DNA from 2 places in the Chryseobacterium sp. KCF3-3 genome. Region 2 is predicted to be linked to the other one. Evidence: riboswitches for the same ligand, from Rfam matches in the RefSeq annotation. Region 2 holds a riboswitch; the other holds the start of a gene.
The links. A riboswitch is a leader RNA that binds a small molecule or an ion and turns the genes downstream of it on or off. The one in region 2 is predicted to bind cobalamin.

Region 1: linked by a shared signal. The riboswitch ahead of ACKTTZ_RS01275 (acyl-CoA thioesterase) and the one ahead of ACKTTZ_RS10260 (TonB-dependent receptor) in region 2 are both predicted to bind cobalamin.

The regions. Positions count from the first base shown of each region.
Region 1 is NZ_AP035792.1:268,510-276,296, reverse strand. It holds gene ACKTTZ_RS01305 (TlpA family protein disulfide reductase) at 1-257, opposite strand, end outside; gene ACKTTZ_RS01300 (TlpA family protein disulfide reductase) at 322-792, opposite strand; gene ACKTTZ_RS01295 (PspC domain-containing protein) at 825-2,546, opposite strand; gene ACKTTZ_RS01290 (PadR family transcriptional regulator) at 2,558-2,887, opposite strand; gene ACKTTZ_RS01285 (XAC2610-related protein) at 3,407-4,108, shown strand; gene ACKTTZ_RS01280 (HD domain-containing protein) at 4,110-4,700, shown strand; gene ACKTTZ_RS01275 (acyl-CoA thioesterase) at 4,760-5,143, opposite strand; cobalamin riboswitch at 5,259-5,439, opposite strand; gene ACKTTZ_RS01270 (hypothetical protein) at 5,473-6,273, opposite strand; gene ACKTTZ_RS01265 (ATP-binding cassette domain-containing protein) at 6,304-6,966, opposite strand; gene ACKTTZ_RS01260 (GEVED domain-containing protein) at 7,380-7,787, shown strand, end outside.
Region 2 is NZ_AP035792.1:2,299,101-2,306,887, reverse strand. It holds gene ACKTTZ_RS10270 (YncE family protein) at 1-1,107, opposite strand, end outside; gene ACKTTZ_RS10265 (TonB-dependent receptor domain-containing protein) at 1,104-2,012, opposite strand; gene ACKTTZ_RS10260 (TonB-dependent receptor) at 2,048-3,136, opposite strand; cobalamin riboswitch at 3,245-3,430, opposite strand; gene ACKTTZ_RS10255 (transporter) at 3,523-4,470, opposite strand; gene ACKTTZ_RS10250 (cytochrome-c peroxidase) at 4,483-5,532, opposite strand; gene ACKTTZ_RS10245 (MbnP family protein) at 5,525-6,355, opposite strand; gene ACKTTZ_RS10240 (hypothetical protein) at 6,552-6,926, opposite strand; gene ACKTTZ_RS10235 (superoxide dismutase) at 6,931-7,605, opposite strand.

The sequences.
Region 1 (7,787 bases), 2.0 Mb from region 2:
ATATTTATTTTATCACCATATTTGGTTGATAATTCTTCAAAATAAGGCAAAGATTCTTTACAAGGAGCACAATAGGTTCCCCAAAAATTAATGATAAGTGGTTTATTTAAAAACTCCTTACTGTTAATTTTTTTACCAGATAATTTTTTTAGATTATTTAAGGAAGTATCGGGAATAATTGTTTTCGCTACAGAAAAAAATGCTATTGTTATTATAATGATAAATAATCCAATAATTACTATAAATTTTTTTTTCATTTGTATTGTGTTATTTATTTAGTTTGTATGGAAATTTCGTTTTTTTTTCTTACAGTTTGTTGGATTATAACTTTTTTATTATTTCCAGCAATTCATCATTGCTTATAGCTCCTGTTTTTTGAGAAACTAATTCTCCTTTTTCGTTATAAACAGAAGTTACCGGCCTGATTGAAATGTCTAATTTTTTGTCTGAGACTAAAAAATTAAGGCTATAATTATTTTTATTCTTAAAGTTTTCAATGACTTTTTTATCTTCATCAGAAATCAAAACAATATTTACCTTATCTTTATATTGAGCAGATAATTCTTCAAAATATGGAAGTTCTTCTCTGCAAGGAGCGCACCAAGTTGCCCAATAATTAATGATAAGTGGCTTATTTAAGAGCTCTTTGGTGCTAATTTGTTTGCCTGACAAGTCTTTTAAGTTTAGATTACTTAAGGAGGTATCTGGATTAAGTGTTTTCATCGTGAAGAAAACCACTGTAGCTATTATAACAGCTGCGATTCCGATAATGATTTTAATTTTTTTTTTCATTTGTTGTGGGTTTAATAATATAAATTAAATTATTATTTAGTTTGTATGGAAATTTCGTTTTTTCCGTCTTTGATTTTGATGTCCATATCTTTATTTGATTTTTTGATAGTAGACACTGCAGAATCAATGACTTTCTTTGCCTGGTTGTTCGGAACTTTTTTACCGTTTACGATGATGCTGTCCTGATCATCTGAGTTGTATTCGATACTGGAACCGTTTACCGTTATTTTATTTTTTTCAATTCGGACATTGTTATGGTCTTCATCTCTGTCCTGATCTTCATCATTGATTCCGTCTCCGTCTAAATCTCCGTCCATGTGGATACGGTCTTTATTCATAGAGATTACCACTGCTTTTTGCGGAACTACAAGTTCATAATCAAGGCTGTAATCTCTGAATCTGTGCTCGTATGGATATTTGATGTAGTTAGGTAGTAATACTTTGTTGTTCACAATTTCTACAGGAACCGTCATCTGGATAGGGAAGTTATAGCCTTTTCCTTCTTTTTTAATGATCAGGTAAGGTGTTTTAATATCTGGTTTTCTGGTTACATCTACAGAAATATAATCTTCTTCATACACTGTACTTTTATCAGAATAAATATCATTGTTGTAACCTTTGAAATTCTGAGGAATGTTGATCTGTTTTACATCTACATACACGGTATCTGAAGTAGTGTTGATGGCAACATTTTCTACATCTTCCTTGCTTCCTCTATAGATCATGTCTTTCTTAGCCATGCTGATTCCGAAGTAAGTTCCCAGTCCGATTAAAAGAAGGAATAAACCACCTACAACCCATCCGATATTTCTCAGTTTTGTTTTCGGAGAGAAGATCTTGATGCTTAATAAGCTGAAAAGGATTGCCGGGATTAAACTTCCGATCACCATCATGGCAGCCAGTACTTTATCAAGTCCCTGATCGTCCATGTAGAATCTGATTTCATTAGCTCCCGGGAAGTCTGTATCCATTGCGAAAAGGGCAAATAATACAAATACTCCGATAATGCTGCTTACAGCCATTAGTACAAAGAAACCTCCTACAATATACTTGAATACATTCCAGATTCCGCTGCTTGCGTTGTTGATATATGGTTTGTTTTCGTTGTAGATTTCTCCGACCCTCTGAGTAGATTCATTGGCAAATTGTACCAATTTATTAGACTCATTCTTAAGATTGTCGAAGTTCATAGGCTTTCCCTGCATTTTCAGGAAATCTGCTGCTGTTTCAGCTTTTGGAAGTACGATCCAAAGGATTACATATAAAAGACCTATTAAAGAAGAGGAAATGGCTGCTGTAAAAATTCCTAATACGAAGATTCCCAGCCAGATTGCTCTCATGGTAGTAATATCCATTCCTACATATTGAGCTAAACCTGCACAAACTCCTGCTACTTTTTGTTTTTCCGGATCACGGAACAGTTGTTTTTTATCGGTATAATTGGATCCTGAATATTCTTTTCTGGCAGATGTTTTTTCAGAAAAATAAGCCTCTTCCTGTTCTTCAATCTTCTCAGGAGTTCCGATCTGTGCGATTACCTTTTCTACATCGGTATCGTTAATTACTTCACGTTTTCCTAAAGAATCTTTGAAGATCTCCACCATTCTTATTTCTATGTCATGCATTACTTCATCAGCCTCAGAAGCATCCAGAGAGCTTCTCAGTGCGTTCAGGTAATCGCTGAGCTTTATATATGCGTGTTCTTCTATGGTAAAAGAAAAACCTGCGAGTCCTATTGAGAGTGTCTTGTTCATAGCTTTGTTTTTTAATTTTGTTGGGTGATTTGGTTTACTGAGGCTGTCAGTTCATTCCATGTATTGAGAAGTTCATCCAGGAAAAGTTTTCCTTTTTCTGTGATCTGATAATATTTTCTGGGTGGTCCTCCTGTAGATTCTTCCCATCTGTAAGAGAGAAACTCTCCGTTTTTAAGTCTTGTAAGAAGAGGGTAGAGGGTTCCTTCTACTACATCCAGTTTTCCTTTTTTCAGTTCGTCAATAAGATCAGAAACATACATTTCACGGTTATTGATGAGACTTAGAATACAGAATTCCAGAATTCCTTTTCGCATTTGCGCTTTGGTATTTTCGGTATTCATCTTTGATAAGTTTTGTTAATTAGTTATATTTTTAGAAAAATGCCCCTAGCTAGTTGAGCCTATTCTAATTTTACATTACAAAGATATGTAAATAAAATGGTATTATGCAATACAAAGTAGTGAAATTTTTAAAATAAATAATTTAAAGTACTGAAAATCAATTAAATAAATTTTATCTTGAATTTTCAGTAAAATGAATTTTAACAGAAAATGGCTCAAAAATCTTTAAATTTTAAATAAAATTGATAGAAAAAAAATGATCTTTTATTAATTATTACTCATTACCCATTACTGATTACTCATATCCTAGCCCCGATAGCAGCGGTTACCCCACAGCAGCTATGGCTTTGGGGTAGGAGCGAGGAGTATGAGCGGATAGCGGGAGACAGCTTCTTATTATGAATAGGCTTTTATTGAAAAGGTAATTCTGACAGATAATGATACCGGGATTTTGAGATCGCTATTATGATTCGTATTTTTGTTAGAAATAAAAAAACACCTAAATCATTTACTATTACCATGAATATTTTGAATAAGTACAAGCACTTATCGGCATTTCTCTTATTGGGACCACTCTGTTTCGGACAGTACCAGTTTGAGGTTAAAAATGTATCAAAAAGCTACGATGCTGTCATCCAGATAGAAGATTGTTACGACGACAGATGTGGAGGAAAGGGAACTGTGGAACTGTTTGATCGTAAAAACAGCAAGGTACAGACTTTTATTTCTGATGATCTGATTTTATATACAGAACAAGGTCAAAAACCGATCCAGGGGAAATTGATTCCACTTTTAAAAGATCAACGTGCTGTGATCATAGATGACTTTAATTTCGATGGAACGGAAGATGTTGCGATACGAAACGGAAATATGGGAAATTATAGCGGAGCATCTTATGACGTATATGTCTTCAACAAAACAAGAATGGGGTTTGTAAAAAGCGAGGAACTTACAGAGCTGGGTTCAAATGGTCTGGATATTTTTGATGTCGATGCCCAGCGTAAACGTCTTATTTCTTATGGAAAGTCCGGCTGCTGTGATATTTTTACCACAGAATATGCTGTAATTCCGAATAAAGGACTTGACAAAGTTTTTGAAAAAGAAGAGGATATGAGTGTTGAAGGCTCTGTAAAAGTGACCACTAAAGAAAAGATAAATAATAAATGGATTACCAAAACAAAGGTATATCCGTCTGATCAATATAACAGAAATAAGAAGTAAGATGAAAATTCAGAAAGAGATTGATTTTATTCTGGCAGTAGATGCACTTAAAAACGTACAGCGAAGAAATTATAATGCAGATGATTCCCGAAGAGAGAATACAGCGGAACACTCCTGGCAGATTATTATTCTGGCTCAGATCCTTTATCCGTATGCTAAAAACCGTGCAGATATTGATTTGTTGAGAGTGATAAGAATGCTTTCCATTCATGATCTTGTAGAAATAGAAGCGGGAGATACTTTTATTTTTGACGAAAAAGCAATGGTAGGAAAGTTTGAAAGAGAGAAAGCTTCGGCCCAGAAAATCTTTGGAATTCTGGATGAACCTTTGCGTTCGGAATTTTTTAATTTATGGCTGGAATTTGAGGATGAGAAAACTCCTGATGCTATTTTTGCGTGTGGAATTGATAGAATCATGCCGTTTATCTTAAATTCTCATACTTCCGGAAAAAGCTGGACAGAAGCTGGAGTGACAGAAAGACAAATCCGAAATATGCTTGAAAATGCGATCAGAAGAGCATCGGATGAAATGGGAGAGGCTTTTGAGCTTTTATTGAATAAAAGTCTGGAAACAGAAAAAGTGCTGAAATAATTTCAATGAAAAATATAATAAAGCATCGGGCGGCCAATGGCCGCCCGATGCTTTATTATTTATAGTATCTGAATTGGTTTCTTGAATTCGTCAATCGCTACAAAAGTAAAATCACCTATAATTGCTTTTTCTCTTTCATAGGAATACATCTGTTCAGTATAAATTTCAACATTCACTTTCATACTGGTTTTTCCCACGTATGAAACTTTCCCGATCAGCTCAACAATGGTTCCGGCAGGAATAGGTTTTTTGAAATCGATCTTATCGCTGCTTACCGTTACCACTCTTTTTCTGGCAAAACGGGTTGCTGTGATAAAAGCTACCTCATCCATCAGCTGCATTGCTGTACCTCCAAAAAGGGTATCATAGTGATTGGTTGTGTTAGGGAAAACCGCTTTAAAGATTCTGGTTTCGGATGCTTCAATTCTTTCTTCTGTAGTCATATATCATTATTAATTAAAGCGATGTGAAATGATATTAAAACAACAGAATAATGACAGGAACTTATAGAATTCCTGAAACAATCCATCAGATCAATACAACTTCAAATCGCGAAAGTTACATGTTTAAGAAAAAGGCAGGTCTCCTGACTTGTAGCATCATTTATCTCCTTCCCATGCCTCGCACAGTGGATCTTTGATAAAGATTTCAGCTACTTACAGTTGCGCGACAGTCCGTGATTTTCACACGGTTCCCTTTTAATCTGCAGTGATGCAGAACCAATTTCTGTGATGAATAAGTGTAAAACTTTTCGGGTGCAAAAATAATGAATTTATTCCGGATTATGGAAAATAATCTGGCTGATTACTCTTCCTTTCTTAATCGTCCAGAGTGTAGTGTATCTGTTTTCTCCTGAACCGTTTATCATATAAAGGAAAATATTATCGTTATCAAGGGAAGTAACTCCAATGTTCTCAAAATCCATGGTAGGCTGGAACATATTTTTGATGGCTTCTCTTACAAAAACAGAACCTCTTCCGGGTTGCTGTACTCTGATGGATTTGATTTCGGTCATTCCTTCGGGAAGGTCATTTCCGATTCCCCATGGTTTTACTTTATCAATGGTAAGAATTTTTCCTTCTGCATCTTTTTCTTTTTTACGGTATCCGGCATTGGAAGGATAAATATCAATCACCACTTTGCTTCTTTGGGCAGTAGGAATCTTAGGATCAGAATTGTCTGTAAAAATAAGGGATTTTCCGTTTTTAGATCTAGATGGAGTGTAGGCAGGGAGCTGGTCCACATAGGCAATACGTCCTTTATTCACCATGCCTTCCTTATCAAGAGTTTCATAACGTACAAAAGGCTTGTCGTCATCTTGTTTCTCAGGATATTTGATCCAGATCCATTCCGTTTCTCCGGGAGCTGGTTTTACATAAACAAATACATCTCCTTTACGCATACGGATCTTGTCTACAATTTTTCGGTAATCGTCTTTATGTACACGTACATTGGCATATCCTTCTTCAGCTTTTACAACTCCAAAAGGAACTTTTGTCTGCCCTTTTACAAAGGCAATAGATAAAATACTGAAAGCGGATAAATAGAATGCTTTATTTATGAAAGTCATCATGAAAATTTTTTGATCCCTCAAATATATAAATTAAATGCTTTTCGGAAGATAATTATACCGTTGCAGTTCTTTTAAATCTTGTATTTGTTTCAGATAGCCTTCACGAAGAAGAAATATTTGGTGTGAAATATCGAGAACCTCCTGATAATTATGATCAGAAATAATGAATCCTTTATACTTAGACTGTTCAATGATTGCTGTTTTCAATGCTGTAGAAATTTTCGGAGAAAGACTGTGGAAGGGTTCATCAAGTAAAATAAAATCCGCTTCGGAATAAATAATCATTAAAGCTTCAATGACTCTCTGCTCACCTCTGGAAAGATTTTTAGGTTTCTCTGACAAAAAAGGACGGATCAGATCTGAAGTGAATAATAGATCAGTATTTTTCTTATTGCAAAAAAGAGGAATTAAGCTTTTAATGGTATTGTATTTTGGCAAGAAAGTATCCTGTGGCAGGTAGGCAATTCTGTTTTTTCTGTCGGAAATGCTTTTCAGAACTTTATCATTGTACCTTATAAACTGGGTATCGCTACTTATAGTTCCGAAAATAATTTTTAATAATGTCGATTTTCCAACACCATTTCTGCCCAGAATTCCAATAATCTGCCCGGTTTCACATGCCAAATAAATATCCTGAAGGATCTTATTTTCTTTAAAAGACTTGGTGATGCTGTCAATATGAAGCTTACTCATAGAATTCCTGTTATTATTTTGACAATCATACAGATAGATACTGTGAATCCCCAAAGGAAAATTTTGGAGAATCCTAAATTGGCATAAAAGTAATATTCATTTTTAAACCTGAGTTCATAGATAAAATAATGAAGGACAGGAGAAATCAAAAGAAAACTCAGTCCGAAATTCTCAATACTGAAAGAGGATAAACAAGAAGCTAATAAAGAAAATATCAAGGTGGGAATTATTATTTTTTTATAAAAAATCCAGAGAGTAGAAATACTTTTGAACATATATTAAAAGCATGAAGTTTCTGTGTGTTTTACACTTTATTCTCAAATATATTAAAAAATACAATGCTGTATGGAGAAAGTCTAAGCTATATTTGAAAAAATACACTATTTTTCAAGTAAATTTTAAAACTAATAAACATGACCAAAAAACTACTTTTTGTATTCTCTTTTATTTTGGGAATATCCAACTTTCATGCAACTCACAAAATAGAAGAAGAACCTCAATCTTTATTGTATTGTGATACCAATGCTCCAACGGGTGTTCAGATGTCGAATATAACGCTTACCACGGGAACAGTTACCTGGACTGCAGATCCTAATACTCCGGATAATATGATAAGATATAGAATACCAGGAACAACTTTCTGGATGACGGGTACACCCGTATCGGGTCAAAATTCTTTCACAATTACAGGTTTGCAGCCTTGTACAGTGTATGAAGTACAGGTCTCAAAAACATGTATTACTCAAGGAACATGGTCCAACCCAATATTTTTTGCAACCACATTGAATTACTGTACAAGCGCATCTACTGATACCACGATG
Region 2 (7,787 bases):
AGGGATATTTCCGCCTTCCGTTTTCCATTTAAAGTGTCCGTTTTTATCAAAGCAATACACAAATCCCATGGATACATAATTTCTGGCATCTGTCATGTAGATATCTTCTGTGATTGGGTTCACGGTAATTCCGTAAGGTGTTTTAATGGCATCTTCATATTCTTTGTCAAAAATTCTGTTGGCGATGATCTGTTCTGTTTTTACATCAATGATTCCAAATGTTTTTTTATAACTGTGGGTATTGTAATTGAATTCATTCCCATAGAAATACAGTTTATCATTCACGATTGTCATTTCGCTCACAGAGAGATTGAAGTTTTTCTTCACAGTTCCCGTGGCTGCATCTATTAAATACAAACTGGAAGGAACATTATAATAATCTCCTCTTGAAGTTACATAGAGGTCTCCGTAATTATCTTTTTTAATGTGGTGAAGATTGATGGCAACATTTATTTTTTTGAGTTCTGTAAAAGTGTTCAGGTCGATTACCGAAACAGTATTGTCATAATCGGGAGCTTTGTATCCTCCGGAGTTGGCCACAAACAATTGATTACCCACAATTTCCATTTCTTCCGGCTGATATCCTACCACCACTTCATGCTGGATGGAAAGAGAAGTGGTATCAATTTCCACGACTTTTCCTTTTGGTGCTTTAGGATTAATGGCTACAGGACCTGCATAGCTGCTGGCATATGCTTTACCATCTTTGAAAGCAAGGTATCTGCAGTTTTGTAATGGAATAGAAGTAATACGTTTGGCCGTTTTGGCATCCAGCACTTCAATTTTGTTGGAAACATTGACAACAATATAAAGTTTACTTCCATACACCTTAATATCATTCCCTACATCTCCTAACTCTTTTACCACATTGGGATTGATTTCTGCATAGATGTTCCGGTAATAAGTTCCTTTGGTGTAATCAAAAAAATCAAGGGTACATTTATTACTTCCCATGTTTCCTTCATTCAGCATATAGAATCCTTTTATTGCCGTATTTTCTGAAGGAAGTCCTTCTACCACTTCCTGACGGACAATAATTTCATCGGTACGGCATGAGGTAAGAAAAGCTAATACAAAAAATAAAAAATAAAAGTTTAGTTTTCTCATAGGGTGAAGTTTAGAATAAGTTTAAAGTTTCTTCCAGGCATTGGATAATTGAGGACAACATCATAGTATTGATTGAAAATATTATTCATCTCAAGACTTACTTTAAATTGATGATTCGCCCAGTTGAATTTTTTCTGAACAGAGAGATCGTGAGTATACCAAGGTTGCACATAATTGTATTGAATGTTATCCTGATTCACATCATATCTTTCTCCTACGTACATCGCACTGTAATTGAAACTCCAGTCTTTATAATCTGCCATCAGACTGAAAGATCCACTGTGCCATGGTGTATAAGGAATCTGATTGCGATAGAAAGTATCTTCCGGATCACTGATATCTCTTGCGCTTTGATAAGTATAAGAAAGCAATGGTCTAAAATTGACTTTTCCCACCTGAAACTCAGTCTGCACATTCACATCAGCTCCAATGATTTCAACCATTCCCAGGTTCATCATCAGCCAGCGGAACATGCTTCCGTTAGGGGCAGCTACAATTTTATCCTGCACTTTATTGTAGTAACCGTCTACTTTAGCATAAAATGTTTTAAAGAAACGGTTGGTATAATTCTTCTGATAAGTAAATCCTACATCATATTGATTGGTGAATTCCGGTTTCAGATAAGTATTTCCGATATTGGTATAATACAAATCATTAAAGGTTGGAAGTCTGAAAATCCTTTTATAGAAAGCTCTTAGGGTAAGCTCAGGAATGATTTCCGGCTGATAGCTCATAAATACGGCTGGCGTCCACTCTCTGGCATCTCCCGGTCTTTTATTTTTTCTTACTTCTTCAAAAGTAAAGGTTCCTAAAAGGCTTCCCAGAATTTTGAATCTGTTCCACTGATAGGTTGTCGCCAATGCGACCAATGTGGTATAACGTGTAGGATAAGAAAAGTTATCCAGATTGGCATCCAGATTATTGTACTGAAAGTCTCCACTCAGGCTGACATCCCAATTGGGAGTAATGGAATAGATATTCGATGAAGAAAGGTAGAGCTCTCTTTGAAATAGGTATTATCAGTATAAATAATAGACTGCGAACGAACCGTATCCATAAAATGGGTATAATCGTAAGCAAATTTTGCTTTCAGCTGTGTTTCAAATTTCGGGAACAGTTTTTTTCTCAGATTAGCCTGTACAAAATAATTCTCATCGGAAAGCCTCGCTCCTCTTCCTTCGAAACGGCCATTCACAATAGGTGCCGGCATTCCGCGGTCTGAAATATAACCGTAACCACGGATATTCCAGCTTCCGTTATTTAAAGTTCCGTTTAAAGAAGTTTCAAAACGTTTTGCCCGAATATCTGAATCCTGTCTCTTTGCAATGGTATCATAAGCCTGTTGTCCATCAGGATATTTCTTGGCATAACGAAATCTGTAAATTCCGTCACTCTGCATAAATTCTCCACTGAAGCTGGCAGAAACCCTGTCTGAAATCTTCTGTTCCAACCGGAATGAAGGATTAAAGAGATCAATGGAAGCACTTTTTGCTCTTATCACCAAATTGGTTTTTCTATTTCCTTTAAATACTGGTATTTTAGGCTGCAAATAGATAGCCCCTGAAGACCCGAAGTCTTTTGCCGGCTGGAAAATCTCACTTTTCTGTCCGTTATACAATGATATTTCTTCCAGATCATCCAGAGAATATCGTCCCAGATCCACCAGTCCGTTTTGGGCATTTCCCAATTGAATTCCGTCATAGAAAACACCCACATGCTGACTTCCCATACTTCGGATATTAATGGTTTTCAAACCACCCAATCCGCCGTAATCTTTAATCTGAACACCTGAAAAGTACCGCAGTGCATCAGCAACAGAATGACTATTCAGTCTTTCCAGCTGCTCTCCCTGTAGGATTTGTGCCGGAAGGATTTCTTTAAAATTCTTTTTGTAAAGATTGATTCCTTTAATAGTCTCTTCCTGAAGGCTGTCGTTTTTCTTGGTTTGAGAAGATAAAAGTTGAGATGTGATCACCAATATTGTGAAAACAGCTTTATGAATTGCAGAAGTAATTAGTTTTGCCGCCATTAGCTCATTTAGGGTAATGAAGACGCTAATGGATATAAGAATACAACGACAAAGCACAGCTGTCACTGCACAGAATCATTGATGTCCTAAGCTTTATTCCACGAAAGCGTCAAACGATTATTTTCTGGCAGGTCTTCTGACTTACTCCATTTTTGAAATCCTTCCCATTAAAAAACAGTGGATATATTCTTCAAAAACTTTGGTGCGGAGCTTACAGCAGCGGGTCTGTTCCGGATTTTCACCGGATTCCCTTTTAAGAGCTTTTTAGGGCTCACCAAATTTCGGCAAAGATAAATAATTATTCCTAATCCCCAATTAAAATCATGATTCATAAACAATTAAAGCTCCCGAAGGAGCTTTAACGTCATTTTATTGAGGGTGTCACTTTAAATTCCAATATTCAGGAAAACACTGAATCTCGATTTTGCTTCAATATCTCCTCCCGCCAGATGCGTATACATAGGAAGCATGATCTCACTTCCAAGACTGAGTTTTTTATAAGAAGCTTCAAATCCCAATTTTCCATACAAAGCACTTCCAGCAGTATTAGGCAAGGCTTCATCGAACTGTTTGTTCTGAGCATAAACTTCTCCCTGAACTCCCGTTTTTACAGAAAAAATAGATTTTTCATTCCCCGCAACCTGATAAAAACCTGTTGCAGCATAATTCCATTGGTTTCCGAAACGGTAATTTTTCTTATTCTCTGTTTTGATGGTATAATCTGTATTGACCAATAAGGCTACTTTATTTTTCTGAAACTTATAATTCAAAGCTGCCTGATAATCCCAGCTTCCGGTTCCCAGCTGAAAACTCGGATTGACTCCGGATGCTCCTTTTTCATCAAATTTTCCCAAAGGAATTTTCACACCCAAACCTCCGCTCAGGTGATGGAAATTATCTTTAGAGCTCATCAGCTGATAAATTCCCATCAGGTTCAGATCTCCAATCCCATTGATTTTAATATCTCCCTGCATGGTTTTCTTCTCATGAAAATGGAATGGCAGGCTCGCATATACACTCAACTTTTTAGTCAGTGGAATTTTCCCCCAAAGCTGCAGCGTATTGAAATACTGATCCTGTGTCAGGTCTTTTACAAACAAGTTCTCTTTCGCTTTATAATGCTGTGCAAAGTATTTGATTCCGATAAACTGTGGATTCAGTAAAGATTCAAAGCCGGAAGATCCGTTTCCTGCAGCACACCCACAGGCATCACAATCATCATCAAAATCGAATCTGCTAAAGGTTTCCGGAGCACTATAAGCACTGTCTCTAATGGTTTTTGCCTGATACTGACTCAACAGGATCAAACTTACTATCACTATAATCTTCTTCATGTTTTCTATAAATTATTCTGCAAATTTTGGATTGGATATAAAACTTTTATCCGACAATGTTTTCAGGAACGCAATGATTGATTGTTTTTCCTGACTATTCATGGCAATTCCCACATGTCCGTTCTGTTTCAGCTGTGGATCAAGGTTGGCATTATCTTCTACCTGATCTGAATAAAAATTGAGTACAGCGTCTAACGTGTAAAACCTTCCGTCATGCATATAAGGTGCGGTGTATTCTACATTTCTTAAACTCGGAACACGGAATTTCATCCAATCGACCTGATTCAGGCTCACTCTGTAACGTCCCGCATCCTTGAATTCTGTATTGTAATACATTCCCGTATTTCTGAAACTCTCATCCGTAAACAGTTCTCCGCTATGACATGAGGCACATTTCTGTCCGAATAAAGCCATCCCTTGAGATTCTGTTGAAGTCAATTGTTCCTTTCCCTGTCTGAATCTGTCATATTTTGAATCTGCAGAAATTAAAGAAGCCATAAACTGTGACAATGCTTTCAGAATTCTTTCTCCTGTAATAGCTTCGTCCCCATAAGCTTCTCTGAACAGCTTCTTATACTTCTGATCATCTTTTATCTTTGAAATAGCTTCCGGTATGGAGCTGTCCATTTCATTCACATCAGTAATCGGGCTGATGGGCTGTTCATTCAGATTATGAATCACTCCGTCCCACATATATCTTTTAAAAAAGGCCATATTCTGAATGGGTGGTGCATTTCTGATTCCTATTCTGTCGTCTACTCCATGGCTTACCGTATGACCATGATGGGTAAAGGCATTTTCCTGAATATGACAGAAGCCGCATGAAATAGTATTATTTCGGGAAAGTCTGCCTTCATAAAATAATTTCCGTCCCAGCTCCACTCCGTTTTTGGTGACCGGATTGATGGATTTATCAAAAGTCATTTCCGGAAAATAAGAAGGAAACTGCAGGTTGTAGGCTTCATCTTTTTCCAGTGGCTGAATCACCTCATCAGAACATGAAATACAGCTCAATCCCAATACAAACAGAACCAGTATCGTTTTAATCAAAAAATTAATCATTGTGAACGTGGTCTACTTTAAACATTTTCGTAAGATTGTTGGTAACATCTGTCAGGTGTTGGTTTGAGCCCATCAGCATATCATTGGCCGTTGTAAGGGTAAGAGCCTTATCTCCGCTCAAAAACTGGTTCAGATCTGCCAGAATATGAACAGAAGGTCGAATTTTTGCCGTTACTCTTGCAGTTGTCGGAAGATTCAATGTGATTTCACGGTATAGATCGGGTTGCTGATTAGCAGTAACATTTCCCATATTTCCGGTATGGTTCATGAATTCTTTAGCAGGAGTGTCATTTCCATATTTTCCTTCCAGCTTTACAAAGACATAGCCGGCAGCCCATGACCACGACATTCCTTTTTGCTTGGCTTTTGTCCAGAATTCAGCTTGTCCGTCCTGCCCTAGCAAGTACGCTTTCTGACTGATCCCCAATCCGAATTTTATTTTCTTGTAATTGTTTTTCGGAATACCATCCAGATTAAGGTATATAATTCCGGCTACAGCATCTGCCTGATCTACGATAAAAGCACCTTTATCAGGGTTATTTTCGTTGTATTTAAATTCATTTCCGTTTTCGTCTATCAATGTAATATTACTGATGACATATTTTAAGGCTGAAAAGTTATGTTTCTGTCCGTTGGAAGATGTCTGAACGGTCTGATTCAAAACGATATCTCCTACATTATTAAATCCGTTTTCAAATTTGATCTGAAGGTTTCCGGGTGTGGTATCCTGTGGATTTTCGTCATCCCTGCTGCTTTCGCAGGCTACAAAAGAGAATAAAGTAAAGGCAATAAAGAATAGTGATAAAAATTTATAAATTTTCATTGATGATTTTTTAAGTTGAATTATAATTTTTGAATGCAAAAACATTCTTTTTTACCACAAAAGGCACAAAAGTTTTTACACTTAAGTTTGTCAAGTGGTAAGTTTTATGCACAATAAGAACACTTAAGCTTTTTAAAAATCTTTGATTCTTAATTGATGTAAGCTTTTGTGACTTTTGTGGTTGAATAGTAATCGTTTAACTTAAAAAAACCGGTGGTTTGAAAATGTGGGTAAGAAACAGAAAAGAATAAGCTGTTTCGTAGGTAAAATTGAAATTGAAAAACGGAAGTTTTCCAGTAGTATTGATCTCTGTGGTCTCAGGCAGGATATAGGTGTCAAGGACTTTCTGTCCTGAGTTTTTGAGTTTCTGAAAAGGTGAAGATTCCGAATCATTGGTTTTTGCCAACTCTTTACTCAGGTAACATTTTCCGTTACAGTGAACCTCTGGTCTGGATTTATTAATACAGAGAACTTTAACGATATAATCATAATTTACAGCATACTCTACCACGGGCACTAAAGGTCTTAGCACCATATACAAGGTAAAAAGTATGCTGTAAAATAATTTCATTTGACTACTTCTTGCTTATCGCTTCGTCATATCTTCTGCTGATCTCTTTCCAGTTGGTAACGTTCCAGATCGCACTAAGATAATCTGCTCTTTTATTCTGATATTTTAAATAATAAGCATGTTCCCATACATCAATTCCGAAGATAGGAGTTCCCTTTTCTTCCACTACATCCATTAAAGGATTGTCCTGGTTAGGAGTAGAAGAAACAAATAATTTTCCGCTTTTATCCACAGAAAGCCATGCCCATCCTGATCCGAAACGATCTGCTCCGGCTTTAGCCATTTTTTCTTTAAAAGCATCCATACTTCCGAATGTTTCCGTAATCGCTTTTGCTAGTTTTGCGGAAGGCTGTGTATTTTTCTGGGGCGTAAGAACCGTCCAGAACAGTTCGTGGTTGTAATGACCACCAGCATTGTTTCTCACTGCAGCAGGCAGTTTTGAAACATTCGAAAGAATCTGAAACAAAGTTTCTTTTTCCCGTGGAGTTCCCGCAATGGCTTTATTCAAATTGGCGGCATATGCTGCTCCATGTTTTGAATAGTGAATTTCCATTGTTTGGGCATCAATATTTCCTTCCAAGGCATTATAAGCATAAGGCAGAGGCGTCTGCTTAAACTGAGCCAGTGCAAACTGAGCCGCGAAAACTGCACTTAGGGCAGCTATTTTCAAAATCTTCATAATTTTTTTGTTTATGGTTGAACAATGTTTTCTTGTTAAGCGGGAGGAAGGATGATGGAAGTTGGAAGTTATTGATGTCTTACCATGATTTCTTCAACTTCTATTTGCTTTTATAGCCATCTCAAAAATCGCTAGAACTTCATCGTCTGGAATAACTTCCAGCTTCTGGCATCCAACTTCCC